2 regions of the Ruegeria sp. CG3 genome follow, and region 1 is predicted to be linked to the other one. Evidence: riboswitches for the same ligand, from Rfam matches in the RefSeq annotation. Region 1 holds a riboswitch; the other holds the start of a gene.
What was found. Region 1 has a riboswitch for cobalamin ahead of ACR0NB_RS01830 (DUF1636 family protein). Riboswitches for the same ligand answer to the same signal wherever they lie in the genome.
Positions count from the first base shown of each region.

Region 2: another riboswitch for cobalamin. It lies ahead of ACR0NB_RS10775 (hypothetical protein); the one in region 1 lies ahead of ACR0NB_RS01830 (DUF1636 family protein).

Region 1 is NZ_JBQFRC010000001.1:376,638-383,858, reverse strand. Features, by position in the region: gene ACR0NB_RS01850 (protein-L-isoaspartate O-methyltransferase family protein) at 1-553, opposite strand, end outside; tRNA gene ACR0NB_RS01845 (tRNA-Cys) at 781-854, shown strand; gene ACR0NB_RS01840 (NAD(P)-dependent oxidoreductase) at 1,074-2,030, opposite strand; gene ACR0NB_RS01835 (LysR substrate-binding domain-containing protein) at 2,139-3,014, shown strand; cobalamin riboswitch at 3,087-3,291, shown strand; gene ACR0NB_RS01830 (DUF1636 family protein) at 3,374-3,757, shown strand; gene cobW (cobalamin biosynthesis protein CobW) at 3,760-4,815, shown strand; gene cobN (cobaltochelatase subunit CobN) at 4,822-7,221, shown strand, end outside.
Region 2 is NZ_JBQFRC010000002.1:45,826-53,046, reverse strand. Features, by position in the region: gene ACR0NB_RS10785 (DNA polymerase III subunit gamma/tau) at 1-534, opposite strand, end outside; gene ACR0NB_RS10780 (protein-tyrosine phosphatase family protein) at 690-1,193, shown strand; gene ACR0NB_RS10775 (hypothetical protein) at 1,197-1,604, opposite strand; cobalamin riboswitch at 1,691-1,908, opposite strand; gene ACR0NB_RS10770 (TetR/AcrR family transcriptional regulator) at 1,937-2,509, opposite strand; gene ACR0NB_RS10765 (alpha/beta hydrolase family protein) at 2,594-3,451, shown strand; RNA gene ffs (signal recognition particle sRNA small type) at 3,533-3,631, opposite strand; gene ACR0NB_RS10755 (bifunctional 2',3'-cyclic-nucleotide 2'-phosphodiesterase/3'-nucleotidase) at 3,671-5,539, opposite strand; gene nudC (NAD(+) diphosphatase) at 5,713-6,696, shown strand; gene ACR0NB_RS10745 (SRPBCC family protein) at 6,735-7,202, shown strand.

The sequences.
Region 1 (7,221 bases):
TGCGAACGGTGCCCAGGTTGCCTTCGACGAACAGGCAAGCGATGCGGCCATGATCTTTCAGTTGATCGAGCAGGGCATCGGGCAGACGTTCCACACCGCCCTGGATGATGATGACATCATAGGGGCCATGCTCGGCCGCCCCCTGCTCCAAAGGTCCGACATGAATGATCGCGTTGTCGATATCCGCCTCCATCAGGCGGGACTGCGCGTCGGCTGCGTTGGCCTCGTCATCCTCGACGCCCACCACAAGCTGCGCCATGTTCGCGGCCACGGCGGTCGAGTATCCGAACGCCGGGGCGATATCCAGAACCACCTCGTCATTCGAAATATTCAATGCATCCAGCATCTTCGCCAGAGTCCTCGGCTCCAGCAGGCAGCGCCCGTTTCCCAGGTCGATCAGGTCGCCAGCATAGGCCACTTCGCGACTGGCATCCGGCACGAAGTTCTCACGCTGGACCTTCAGCATTGAATCGATGATCGGGAATTTGGTGACATCAGAGGGCCTGATCTGAGTGTCTACCATCGTGTGGCGTCGGGCTGCGAAATCCGTCATGTGACCGCTCGTATATTTCCCATGGTTGCTCGGCTTTTGCCACATCCGATCCCGCCCGGCAACGGCCAGCCCGGCAAAAATTGCAGGCCGCGACAAAAGTTGCCACTGCGCTGACCGACCATCCAACGCCGTGGTCGGCGGAATTTTCAGCAACCCTCTGGACGTTGTTCGGGAAAGCTGCTAGAACCGCGCCTGCACCACGTCAAGTAATTGAAATTGCTTGAAAAGGCGAGTTGGCGGAGTGGTGACGCAGCGGATTGCAAATCCGTGTACACCGGTTCGATTCCGGTACTCGCCTCCAACTTTCCAGCCTCGCATTGCATCGCTGTTCTCTGGTCCTGTGATAGTCGCCTGGACCAGTTTGTTGATACGAAACGCCAAAATACGCGCGGAGATGGTTAGCGCAGCCGAGCTAACCAGTAATTTCCGGGCAAGGATTTAGTCCGCGCTGAGTCACCAGCGACGCGGTCGGTACATGCGAGCCCCCCCGGAAAGGGCGTGCCTTGCGCTGACCGTCGGCTCAAACCGTGCTTCGGCCTTGAGGAATCACCTCATACCCCGGCTCTTCCGGTTCATCGTCCTGCATCTCGGCCGGAAAACCGGGCGCGGTAATGCTCAACCCGGTTGCATCCTCGAGCCGTCGAATGACGTTGGGCGACAGCTCGCGCGCGCCATAGCGGGCGATGGCGTCGTCGAAGATCTTGATCATCAACGGGTTCATCTCCAACGGCACGCCAGCGCGGTCGGCGACCTCCTGGAACAGGCCGATATCCTTTTTCACCAGGTCCATGGTGAAGGAAATATCGCGCGAACCGTTCAGGATCACCTGGCTTTCGGTCTCATGCACGAAGGACGTGCCGGACGAAATCTTGATCGCCTCGTAGGTGGTGTTCAGGTCCATCCCGGCGGCCTTGGCGGTCACCAGCGCCTCGGCGCAGGTGATCAGGTTGGCGGTGGCCAGATAGTTGGTCAACACCTTCAGAACCGAGGCCGTGCCCAGATCGCCGGTATGCAGAATGCGCCGGCCCATCGTCGTCAGGAACGGCAGGATCTGCTCGAACGTGGCCCGGTCGCAGCCCGCGAAGATCGAGATATTGCCCGTGGCCGCCCGGTGGCACCCGCCCGAAACCGGGCAGTCCACCGCCGCCCCGCCGCGTTCGATCACCATGGCCCCCAGGCGTTTGACCTCGGCCTCGTCGGTGGTGGACATCTCCATCCAGATCTTGCCGCGGGTGACCTCGGGCAGCATCTGCTGCATCACCGCGTCCGAGGCGGCGGGCGACGGCAGGCAGGTGATGACCGCATCGCAATCGCGGATCATCTGAGCAGGGCTTTCGCCGGCCTTGGCCCCCTTGGCGGCGAACTCCGCCACAAGATCGGGGTTCAGATCGTATACCGTCAGGTCGATACCGTTGCGCAGCAGCGACCCCGACAGCTTGCCCCCCACATTGCCCAAGCCGATGAACCCGACCTTCATGTTCTGCCCTCCTGCAGGCGCGTTTTCGTTGGCCTGAGTATTTCCGTTGCCCACCGACAAAAGAAACGAATAAAAAGTCGATCTAGATGCAAAATATTTTGGTGATGAATGGACCGCCTGCCCAATCCGACCTGGCTGCGCAGCTTCGAGGCCGCCGCGCGCCACCTGAATTTCACAACCGCCGCGCAGGAGCTGGGCCTGACCCAGACGGCGGTGTCGCTGCATATCCGCTCGCTCGAGGCGGATCTCGGCCAGCCGCTTTTTGCCCGCAACGCCCGGCACCTGTCGCTGACCGAGCTGGGCCAGTCCTATGCGCTGACCGTGCGCCGGGCGCTGTCGGATATTGCGCTGTCCACCAACAGCCTGTTCGGCCCCGCCTCGCGGCAGGCACTGACCATCCGGGCGGCGATATCGACGATGACCTACTGGATCGCGGCCGAGCTGCCCGCGTTCAGCGCGCAGCACCCCGACATCCCGGTGCGGCTGGTGTCGCATATTTGGAACGACTCGGCCGCGCCCGCGGATGTGGACGTGGAAATCCGGCTGGGCCATGGCGACTGGCCCGGTGTCGCGGCCGAACGGCTGTGCTCGGAACGGCTGGTGCCCGTCTGCCGGGCGCAGGACCCGGCGCCAGACCTGCGCAACGGCCCGTTGATCCACATTTTGGGGTACGAGGACAACTGGGCGCGGTACTTCGAGGCCACGGACACCGACCTGCCCGACCGCCCCGCGCGCTATTCGGCGGATACGACCGTCACGGCGCTGCAACTGGTGATGGCCGGCGCGGGCTACGCCACCGTTCTGGAGCGGTTCGCGCGCAACGCCGTCGCCCAAGGTGCGCCGATCCGGATTGCAGGGCCGGCGATTCCCTTTGCCCAGTCGCACTATCTGATCCGCAGCGTCAGCGCGGCGCCTCCGTCCATCCCCGCCCAATTGTTCCTGGCCTGGCTGCGCGACCGGCTGGCCGGCGATGCCGCGGATTGACCCCGGCAAGTCGCTTTTTTGGTCCGAGGCAGGTCACGTGGCCCCGCGTGCTTGACAACCCCCCTGCCCGTGCCGCATGTCGCTTGCGTTGGTGTCTGTGCAAGCAGATGAAAAGGGAATGCGTCAGCGGTTTTCCGTCAAACGCAGCCGCCCCCGCGACCGTGACCGGAGAGGGTGCCCAAATGCCACTGGCCGCAGGCCGGGAAGGCGGGACATCCGACAGAGCGCCGCTCTGACATCCGCAAGCCGGGAGACCTGCCAACGCCCGAAGACAAACCGGACGGGGTGTTCCGGTGTCGGGCCCATGTCCGCAACGTGGCCCGCGCATACCCCGTCCCCCGACAACCGAGTAAGGGGGGATGAGAGACGTGACCGAGACCACACCAGTTGAACTGCTGGTCTGCACCACCTGCCGACGCGGGCTGCCCATCGAGGATGATGCCCAACGCCCCGGCACGCTGCTGCACAAGGCGCTGGCCGCTGCCGACCTGCCAGAGGGCATCACCCTGAAGCCGGTCGAATGCCTGTCGAACTGCGATCAGGGCTGCTCGATCGTTCTGCGCGGCGGGCCGTCGCGCTGGACCTTCGTCTATGAAAACCTGAACGAATCCGACCATGTCGAGATCATAGTCGACGGCGCCACCAAATATCTGGCCGCCGATGATGGCCTTGTGAAATGGCGCGACCGCCCTGAACATTTCCGCAAGAACTGCGCCGCCCGCATTCCCCCGATTGGAGCCTGAGCATGAGCACCCTCGAAAAACTTCCCGTCACCGTCATCACCGGCTTTCTCGGCTCGGGCAAGACCACGCTGATCCGCCACCTGATGTCCGAGCCGCAGGGCAAGCGGCTGGCCGTGGTGGTCAACGAATTCGGCGATGTGGGCGTAGATGGCGAGATACTGAAAAGCTGCGCGATCCCCGACTGCCCGGCGGAAAACATCATGGAACTGGCCAATGGCTGCATCTGCTGCACCGTGGCCGATGACTTCATCCCCACGATCGAGGCGCTGATGGCGCTGGACCCGCGTCCCGATCACATCCTGATCGAAACCAGCGGTCTGGCCCTGCCGAAACCGCTGCTCAAGGCGTTCGACTGGCCCGATATCCGTTCCAAGATCACCGTGGACGGCGTGATCGCCCTGGCCGATGCCGAGGCCGTGGCCGCAGGCCGCTTTGCCCCGAATGTCGCGGCGGTGGACGCCCAGCGCATGGCCGATGACTCGATCGACCACGAAACGCCCCTGTCCGAGGTGTTCGAGGATCAGATCTCGTGCGCCGACATCATCCTGCTGACCAAGCCCGACCTGGCCGGTCCCGAAGGCGTGGCCAAGGCGCGCGAGATCATCGCCGCCGAGGCGCCCCGCCCCCTGCCCGTGGTCGAAGTGGCCGAGGGTGCGGTGGACGTGCGCGTGGTGTTGGGGCTGGGCGCCGCGGCCGAGGATGACATGGACGCCCGCCCCTCGCATCACGATGGCCATGACGACCACGAACATGACGATTTCGAAAGCATCGTGGTCGAACTGCCCGAACAGACCGACCCGGCGCAGCTGGTCGCCAATATCGAACGTCTGGCGAACGAGCTGAACATCCTGCGGGTCAAGGGCTATGCCGCCGTTCAGGGCAAGCCGATGCGCCTGCTGGTCCAGGCGGTCGGCGCGCGGGTCCGGCATCAGTATGACCGCCCGTGGAAACCGGACGAGGAGCGCCGCTCGCGCCTTGTGGTTATCGCCGAGCATGACGACATCGACGCAGCCGCGATCCGTGGCATCCTGACGGGCGTCACCGAGGCCGCCGAGTAAGCATCAATGCACGTCGTCTTCCGCGAAAGCCACGGGCTCGAAGAAACCGAGACCCCGACCGATCTGGGCCAGAGCCCGGCGGATCTGGTGGTGCTGTCCTTTTCGGACAGCGATCTGGGGGCTTTCGCGGCCGGCTGGCATCGCGGCGGCGGGCCCGAGGGGCGGATGCCCTCGTTGCGGCTGGCCAACCTGACGGCGCTGAAACATCCGCTGTCGGTCGACACCTATGTCGAACAAACGCTGGAGGGCGCCAAGGGCATCCTGATCCGGCTGATCGGCGGCGTGCCCTACTGGTCCTACGGGTTGCAGCAGGTGCTGGCGCTGGCGCAGGCCAAGGGCATCGCACTGGCGGTGCTGCCCGCCGACGGGCGCGAGGATACGCGGCTGGACGACTATTCCACCCTGCCGGTCTCGACCCTGCGGCGGCTGGCGCATCTGTGCGACACCGGCGGCGAGGTTGCGGCACAGGCGGCGCTGGCGCAGATGGCGCTGGCGGCGGGGCTGTATGCCGGACCGGTGATGGGCGCCAAGACCCTGCCCGATTGCGGCGCATGGTGCCCAGATCGCGGTGTGATCGCACCCGAGGACGCCTTCGCGGGCGAAGGCCGGCGCATCATCGTAACCTTCTACCGCGCCTACCTGACCTCGGCCGATACCGCGCCGGTCGCGGCCCTGATCCAGGAAATCCGTGCGCGGGGTCATCAAGCGGCGGGGCTGTTTGCGCCCTCGCTCAAGGCGGCTGCGGCGGCTGAGTGGCTGGCCGTGAATATCCCAGCGATGGCACCGTCGGCGATCATCAATGCCACCTCGTTTTCAGGCAAGGGCGCGTCGGGCACATCGCCCTTGGACGTGGCGGGCGTGCCGGTGTTCCAGGTCGCGCTTGCGACCTCGCGCCGCAAGGCCTGGGCCGAGGCCGAACGCGGCCTGTCGCCTGCCGATCTTGCCATGCATGTGGTGCTGCCCGAAGTGGACGGGCGCATCTCGGCCGGTGTCGCCTCGTTCAAGGAACCGGGCAAGCGCGACCCGCATCTGGAATATTCCCGCTTCACTCACCGCCCCGAGCCCGACCGGATCACCGCCATCGTCGACCGGGCTATGGCCTGGGTGGACCTGGCCGAGAAACCAAAGGCGCAACAGGTACCCGCGCTGGTCCTGTCCACCTATCCGGGCAAGGACTGGCAGATGGCCCATGCGGTGGGGCTGGACGCGCTGGCCTCGGCCGAAGCGATCCTGTCTGACCTGCAGGGCGCGGGCTATGACACCGCCCCCGCCGAGCCGATATCCGATACCCTTCTGGACGCCCGGATTTCCTGGCCGGTCTCGGCCTACCGCGCGGCGCTGGCGCAAACGCCCGAAGCGTTGCGCGCCGATCTGGAAACCGTCTGGGGCGCGCCCGAGGAGGACCCGACCTGCGCCGATGGGGCCTTCCACTTCACCGCGCTTCGGCGCGGCAAGGCGCTGGTGGCGTTACAGCCCGAACGCGGCACGCCCGAGCTGCGCGACGACGAATATCACGACCTGTCACGCACGCCCCGGCATGGCTATGTGGCCTTCTACCTGTGGCTGCGGCACGGGCTGGGCGCGGATGCGCTGATCCATATCGGCGCCCACGGCACGCTGGAATGGCTACCGGGCAAATCGGTGGCTCTGTCGGCCGAGTGCTGGCCCGAGGCGCTGATCGGCGATCTGCCGGTGATCTATCCGTTCATCGTGAACGACCCGGGCGAGGCCGCGCAGGCCAAGCGCCGGATCGGGGCCGTGACGCTGGGCCACATCCCGCCGCCGATGAAACAGAGCAGCACGCCCGACCGAATGGTGCGGCTGGAATCGCTGCTGGACGAGTTTTCGAACGCCGACGGGCTGGACCCCAAGCGGCGCGACCGGCTGCAGGCCAATATCCGGGATGAGGCACAGGCCATCGGGCTCGAGGCCGATCTGGGTCTGGATCAGGCCACCAGCACCGCCGAGGCGATCACCCGTATCGACCGCTTCGTCTGCGACATCAAGGAAAGCCAGTTCGGCGACGGGCTGCATGTCTTCGGCCGCGCATCGCAGGTTGCGGGCAATTTCGACACTGCCGCGTCAGCACATACCGAACGGCAGGCCCTGCTGGATGCATTGGCCGGCAAGCGGGTCGAGGCCGGCCCGTCCGGCTCGCCCTATCGCGGGCGCACCGACGTGCTGCCCACGGGGCGCAACCTGTTCACGACCGATCCGCGGTCGGTCCCCACCCGCGCGGCTTATGCGCAGGGGGTGAAACTGGCCGAGGAACTGGTGCGCCGCCACCTGCAGGAGGAAGGCGATTACCCCAAGGGCCTGATCGTCGATCTGTGGGGCTCGGCCACGATGCGTACGGCGGGCGAGGAATTCGCCATGGCGTTGCACTTGCTGGGCGTCAAACCGGTC
Region 2 (7,221 bases), on a different contig from region 1:
CAGCACGGTGACCGGCACCTTGCGGATCTCGGTCGTTGCAAAGATGAACTTCACATGCTCGGGCGGTTCCTCCAGCGTTTTCAGCAGCGCGTTGAACGCGCTGGTCGACAGCATGTGGACTTCGTCGATGATGTAGATCTTGTACCGCGCGCTGGCGGCGCGATAGCGCACGCTGTCGATGATCTCGCGGATGTCGCCCACGCCGGTGCGGCTGGCGGCGTCCATTTCCAGCACGTCCACATGGCGACCTTCCATGATGGCCACGCAATGCTCGCACTGGCCGCAGGGTTCGGTCGTTGGGCCGCCATTGCCGTCGGGGCCGATGCAGTTCATGCCCTTGGCGATGATCCGGGCCGTGGTCGTCTTGCCGGTACCGCGGATGCCGGTCATGATGAAGGCCTGCGCGATCCGGTCCGCCTCGAACGCGTTTTTCAGCGTGCGCACCATGGCATCCTGACCGACCAGATCGGCAAAGGTTTCCGGGCGGTATTTTCGGGCGAGAACCTGATAGGCGGGGCTGGACTGTGTGGTCATGTCTGCTCTGACGGATTCGTACTGACGATGCAGGGTAGAGTTCCCGGTGCCCCGCGTCCACAGCGCCGGTGCAGGTTTTTCGCTTTGGCGAGCGCGCGGTGTGAGGCATACTGCGCGGATCAAGTTCAATCAGCCAGTTTCGGGGGGAACGTCTGATGACAAATCTTGTGGTTCATGCATTGCAGGTGGGCGGCGGTACGCTGGCCCTGACCTCGGTTCCCGGCGGTGGCGGCGACTATGAGGGAGACCTGGACCTGATTTCAGCCTGGGCGCCGGGGCTGGTGATTTCGATGACAACCCTTGCCGAACTGGTTGCCGTGGGTGCGGGCGAATTGGGCTGTGACATTCATCGGCGCGCCTGTCGGTGGGCGCATCTTCCGGTCGCCGACTTCTCGGCGCCGTCGACCGAGATATCCGGCCGATGGCCCGAAGTCAGCGCCGCCGCCCGCCATGCGCTGTCGGGCGGCGGGCGGGTACTGGTCCACTGCCGGGGCGGTTGTGGGCGGTCAGGCATGGTTGTTCTGCGCTTGATGATCGAGAGCGGCGAGCAGCCGGAACAGGCCCTGAAACGCCTGCGGGCCGTACGCCCCTGCGCGGTTGAGACTGATGCTCAGATGGACTGGGCCGTCGCCCCAGCGCGCGAGGCACTGGCGACCTGACATTCAGGCGGTTGCGCGGAACTCGCGCTCGGCCCTGACCACGGGCATGATCGCCGTGGCCTGCAGCATCGCACAGGGTCGATCACTGATGACCTGCGCAGGCAGGGCGTCGCTCTGGTCGTCAAACAGCATGTCGGCGTAGGTATCAAGGCAGTCGGACGGTGTGTCGGCGGCCGCTCCGCAATACACGCGGATCCGTTCGGGACGTGCATCGAACCGCGCCGTGCAGCCATGTTCGCAATGGGCCAGTTCGCTACTGCCTTCCACTTGGAAGTCGGGGGATGTAGCGGCCTGCGCCGTCGCCATTGCCTGCGCGATGGCCCGTGCCATGCGCGCCAATGCCGGGCAGGTCTTTCCGGTGCGCTGGCAGATGGTTGCCGCGAATTCATGGGTATCGGTCTTCCAAATCATGTTGCGCCCTCCGCGCGCTGGGCGAGGTGGATTTGGACAGACGCCGGTTTCAAGGCCAGACCCTGCCCGGACACCCCGTCCGAGTTTCGGTTTCACGTTTGATGGCAGGTCTCCTGACTTGCGGGTCTTTGCTTTGCCGACCTTCCCAACCTTGCGGTCAGTGGTATTTAGGCATCGCTCTCCGCCTACAGTTGCGGGGGCAGTCGCGGCCTTGGTCCGCTCCGGAGTTCCGGGTTGGACCGCACCGTGTTCCCTTTTCATCCCGGACCGAAACGGCACGGGAACCATCCCCTCATCGCTAGCGGTGTATCCGGGATCGAGTCAAGACGGTTTCAGCCCGGTTGCCGGAGTGAGTCCCAAGGGAACAGATCAGGCAGTCTGCGCAGCACATTCGAATCCCTGCGGGCACGGGCCAATTGCCAGCCGCCTTGCATCACGATGAACAGGGTGTCCGCAGCATTTTCAGGGTCGGAAACTCCGAACCGCGCGGCGTGGTTTCGAACTTCGATGATCCAGCTTTCATACAGACGGTCGGCATGTTCCCGAAACGCGCGGTTGTCGGGGCTTTCGAACAGGGTGGCGGCGATCGGGCAGGTCTCCCATTGGGCCGAGGTGTCGAACAGCTTCGCGATCTTGTGGCACAGGGTGGTGACCCCGTCGCGAAAATCCGCGGCGTCGTCGAATGCCGCAGCAATCATGCTCAACATCCCGTCCGAGGCCCAACTGGCCGCCGCCAGGGCCAGATCCGGCTTGCCCTTTGGAAAATGGTGATAAAGCGAACCCTTGGGGGCTTGCGCTTCGGCCAGCAATTCCGCCAGACCGACACCGTTATAGCCCGAGCGCTGGAACAGTCGGGCGGCAGTCACGATCAGGCGATCTTTGGTGTTTGGTGGACGTTGGGTCATGCAGGCCAAATATTGACAGGCCTAGACCAATTGGTCCAGACACAAAGTATTAGACCGATCGGTCCAGAGTGTTTGGAGGCAAAGATGTTGGATTCGCAGCACGCGGTTGACGTGGAAGACTTTAAGTTTCCGTCGGGCCAGACCCAGCTGGCGGCGCGGCTTTACACTCCGGCGGTCGAGCCGCAAACCGTTGTTGTGCTGAACGGCGCAACAGGAGTGCCACGTGACTACTATCAGCACTTTGCTCGCTGGCTGGCCGCCGAGCGCGGTATGGCTTGCCTGACATATGATTACCGGGATTTCGAGCATTCGCTGACCGGGCGGCTGAAAGACTCGAAGGCCACGATGGCGGACTGGGCGCTGATCGACATGCCCGCAGCGCGTGCCGAGATGCGCCGTCGATACCCGCAGGCAAAACTGTGGGTGATCGGGCATTCGGTCGGTGGAATGCTGGGTCCGTTGCAACCGGAAATCGAACAGATCGACCGGATGATCTGTGTGTGCGCAGGTTTGGTGACGGTGGCCGATCACCCGTGGCCCTACAAGGGCTTGGCGACTTTGTTCTGGTATGGCCACGTGCCACCTCTGGTGCGTCTTCTGGGGTACCTGCCGGGGAAACTTCTGGGATTCGGAGCCGATTTGCCGGCGGGCGTCTATTGGCAATGGCGCAAGTGGTGTACATCGCCCACCAGCTATCTGCCCGAATTGGGAGACACGCTTCCCCAAGCGGATTGGAGTCGGGCGAACGCCACGGCGGATATCATTGCGTTCGAGGATGACCAGACTGTGCCACCGCCCGCCGTCTGGCGGCTGGCTGAACTCTATGGTCCGACCGCCCGTCGGCATTTGTTGGAGCCGAGGGATTTCGGACTGTCCGAAATTGGTCATATCGGCGCCTTCGCCCGGCGCAGCAGTGCCGTTTGGCCGCGATTGATCGCCTGACCCGCCCGCAAGCGCGGTTTTCAGGAACAACGACGAAATACAGAGGTTGGATTGACCGGGCCGAATACGTGGCGCGGCGTCAAGTGAGAGGTTGGACATCGACCCAAGCGGGGCTCGTTGTGGCTGCTTCCTTCCGGACCTGACCAGGTTGGCGAGGCGCTTGCCCGCGCCAACCTCTCGACCGACGATATAGGCATCACGCACCCGCTTGGCAACCCGTCACAAAGACAGGCGTACCCTAAGAAACCCGCGCGCGTCCTGCCCGTCGGTGGTGGCTGCAAAGTGGTCGAGCTCGCGCAGGTAGTTTGCAGCGCGTGGCCCGGTCTTCAGAATCACGGACCGGCCCGCCTGCGGAACAAAGGAAAAGCTTTGGGCGGTGTTTTCCACCGGATCCGGACCCAATCGTCCCGCCAGGTAGTCGCGCAAGATTCCCTGGAGGCTCAGCGGCGGCACCGGGATCAGCCGGGCCGGGTCTGGGACGGGAAAGTTGCCGCCGCCATTGGCTCGGTAGCTGTTTGATGCAACGACGAATTGTTCATCCGGATCGACGGGGCGGCCCTGAAAGGCAAGATCGCGCAGGCGGGAATGGGACGTGTCGATCAACTGGCCGCCTATATCATATCGCGCGGGCTGGGTCAGATCGAACCTGTAGGTCACCCCATGCAGCACGTCGAAATTGTGCCCGGTGCCCTCGGGGTTGATCAGAACCTGCTCGTCGCTGTTGCCAAGTTGGGAAAACTGGGCAGCCGACATTTCCAGCCATTCGGCGATCTGGCGGCCATCCAGCAGCATGGCGGCCAGTTGGTTTGGGAACACATGCAAGTCCGAGACATGCCGTACGGTGACATCGCCAGCCGGAACTTCGGTGTAGTGCCGTGGTCCGGCCCGGCCTCCGAATTTCGAAGGTGCGGCTGCGGACAGAACTGGGAGGGTTTCAAAGGCCGTTCCGGCCAGAACCGGTCGCAGGGCTGCCGCCTGTGCTGCGGCGACCAAATTCAGCCCCTGATCCACCCCGCAAAAGGTGAAATAGCTGTGCAGGGTACGATTGATCCGGCCCACCGGCTGGGCAGCGGCTTTGCGGGTCGCCTTGTGGGCGGCGGCAAAAAGTTCGACCATCTCAGGGTCTTCGGGAACGACCCAAGCGCCGGTTTCAGCCCCGCCCGGGCAGATCGCGCGCAGATGCGCGCTGTGACCAAAAATTCTCGCTTCTCCCGCGGCGTTCATAGCAAGCGTCAGGTCGATCACCCCCAAATGCGACCCCGCTGATCCGGGCATGACCACGGGTCTGGCCTGCTGCGGGTTACCATCGCTTGGGTCGGGCAGTGTCAGATGCGTGTGTCCGGCCACGATTGCATCAATACCGTCCAGAGCAGAAAGCTGTGCGACCACATTTTCCGACATCGGCACGGCGTTGGGCTCGCCTAGGCCGGAATGTGCAAGAGCCACAATCAGATCGCAGCCCTGACGTCGCAAATTCTCGGCCATCCGGCGCGCCGTAGCGACGGCATCCTCGGCTACGACCTGGCCTTGCAATTGTGGTGCTTCCCACTTCACCGTCTGCGGAGGCAGGATCGAGAAAACGCCAATTCGGACAGGAATGCTTTGGCCGTTGATGTGGACATTACGGGTCAGGATGGCCTGTTTCTGCCAGGGCGCGACCCCGGTTAGACACTGCATGTTGCTGCACAAAACCGGGCAAGGTGCCCGAGAAACGATCCGGCCCAGAGTTGGCAGACCAAAGCCGAAGTCGTGGTTCCCCAGCGCAATTGCGTCGTAGCCCAAACGCCCAAAGGCGGACATCAAGGGGTGGGTCGCGTCGGTCTGTTCGGCCGCCCAGTCACCCAGAAGTGTCCCCTGAAGGGAATCTCCGTTGTCGAACAGCAGGACAGTTGCATTCGCCTCTTCCGCCTCTTGACGTGCAGAGCGGATCAAGCTGACGGTTCGGGTGAAGCCCACACTTGGTTCCGGCCGGTCCGCATAATAGTCGAAACTGGTCAGATTCATGTGCAGATCGGTCGTCGCAAGAATCCGGATGTGCGCGGTTTTTAAGTGGGAATGTACCTGAAGCGGGGAGGATTTCAGAGCCAATTTTCTTCTTTTAGGTGCTGTTGTGCATACGTTTTCACTGAAAGGTAGAATACAGGTAATCGTCAGGGCTTCCATGCGTCCTTTGCGACAACGATGCTTTTTGCGAGTGTGAATTCCCATTGCACCAGTGCCCAAGTCGTGGCAGCCCTTGTGCAAATTCCAAAGGGACAGGCATGAAACGGGCGGAAAGCGTGACATTTGGCGGCTCTGGACTGGACCGGGCGGCGCAGATCCGTACCGATGGCAGAGCTTTGGAGGCAGCACGGTCCGAACCCACGGCGCGGTGCATCCTTGTGTGGCGGGGCAAACCGCTTGTCATGGGCGAAGCGCTGGACCAGTTGGCCTTGGTTCCGATAGACCACGATCTGGTTGCGAACGGACCCGGCGGGGCGATTGACCAACCGATCTTGCTGGGGCGCAGTGATGCGGGTGCGCCGCTGTTTGCAATGGACATTTCGAATTGGTCTGCCGACGGGTTGGACCTGTCGGGCGTTGGAGCGTTCGTGGACCGAACCGAACAGCAGCATCCGGGGCTGCCCGTGGGCCACGTGTTCGCCGAGCTTCGTCGGATCATGACCCGGCTGTCGGCCCGGGACGCCGAATTGGCAGCCACCGCCAAAGCCGTGATCGGCTGGCACGAGACGCACAGGTTCTGCGCGCGCTGCGGCAACCCGACCAACGTTTCACAGGCGGGGTGGCAACGACTGTGCCCGGCCTGTGGCGGTCAGCACTTTCCACGGACCGATCCGGTGGTGATCATGTTGGTCACGCATGGCGATTCCGTCCTGATGGGCAGATCTCCGGGGTGGCCCGACGGCATGTATTCACTGTTGGCCGGTTTCGTCGAGCCGGGCGAGACCCTCGAAGCCGCCGTGCGGCGTGAGGTCATGGAGGAGGCCGGCGTTCCGGTCGGACACGTCAGCTATCTGGCAAGTCAACCCTGGCCATTTCCGTCGTCGCTGATGTTCGGGTGTGCAGCGCAGGCGCTGTCCCGCGAGATCACGATCGACCCGGTCGAGATCGAGGACGCGATGTGGGTCACCAAGTCCGAGATGATGCAGGCTTTTGCAGGCGAGCACCCCAAGCTTCTGCCGGCGCGAAAGGGGGCAATCGCGCATTTTCTTTTGCGTAACTGGCTTGCAGATACGCTGGACTGACGAAACACTGACACCCTGACTGAGCAGAAAAGGCCGACATGCAGGTTTCAGCACGCGAAGATATCCAGGCGCCGATCGATGCGGTGTTCGACATGGTCGCGGACTTCGAACGGTTCGAGCGCATGGCGATGCGCCGCGGTGTCGAGGTTCGACGCACTGTCGAAATGCCGGGCCACTGGGTCGGGTCGTGCTGGGAAGCCGATATCATGATCCGTGGCAAGCCACGCCACGTCGCGATCGAGGTGGCCGAGTTTGATCGCCCCACAGCCATGCGGTTTCGATCGACCAGCAAGGGGATGAACGGCCTGACCACGATTGATCTTCTGTCGCTGTCGCAAAAGCAGACGCGGCTGAGCATCGAGATGTCACTGGCGGCCAAGACCTTGCCTGCGCGTCTGCTTCTGCAGTCGTTGAAGCTGGGCAAGGCCAGATTCCGGCGCCAGTTCCAGATGCGACTGAGCGATTTTGCGCGCGAAATGGAAGAACGCTATCTACACGGGGCTTGAGAGCCGGCGTTTGACCGGC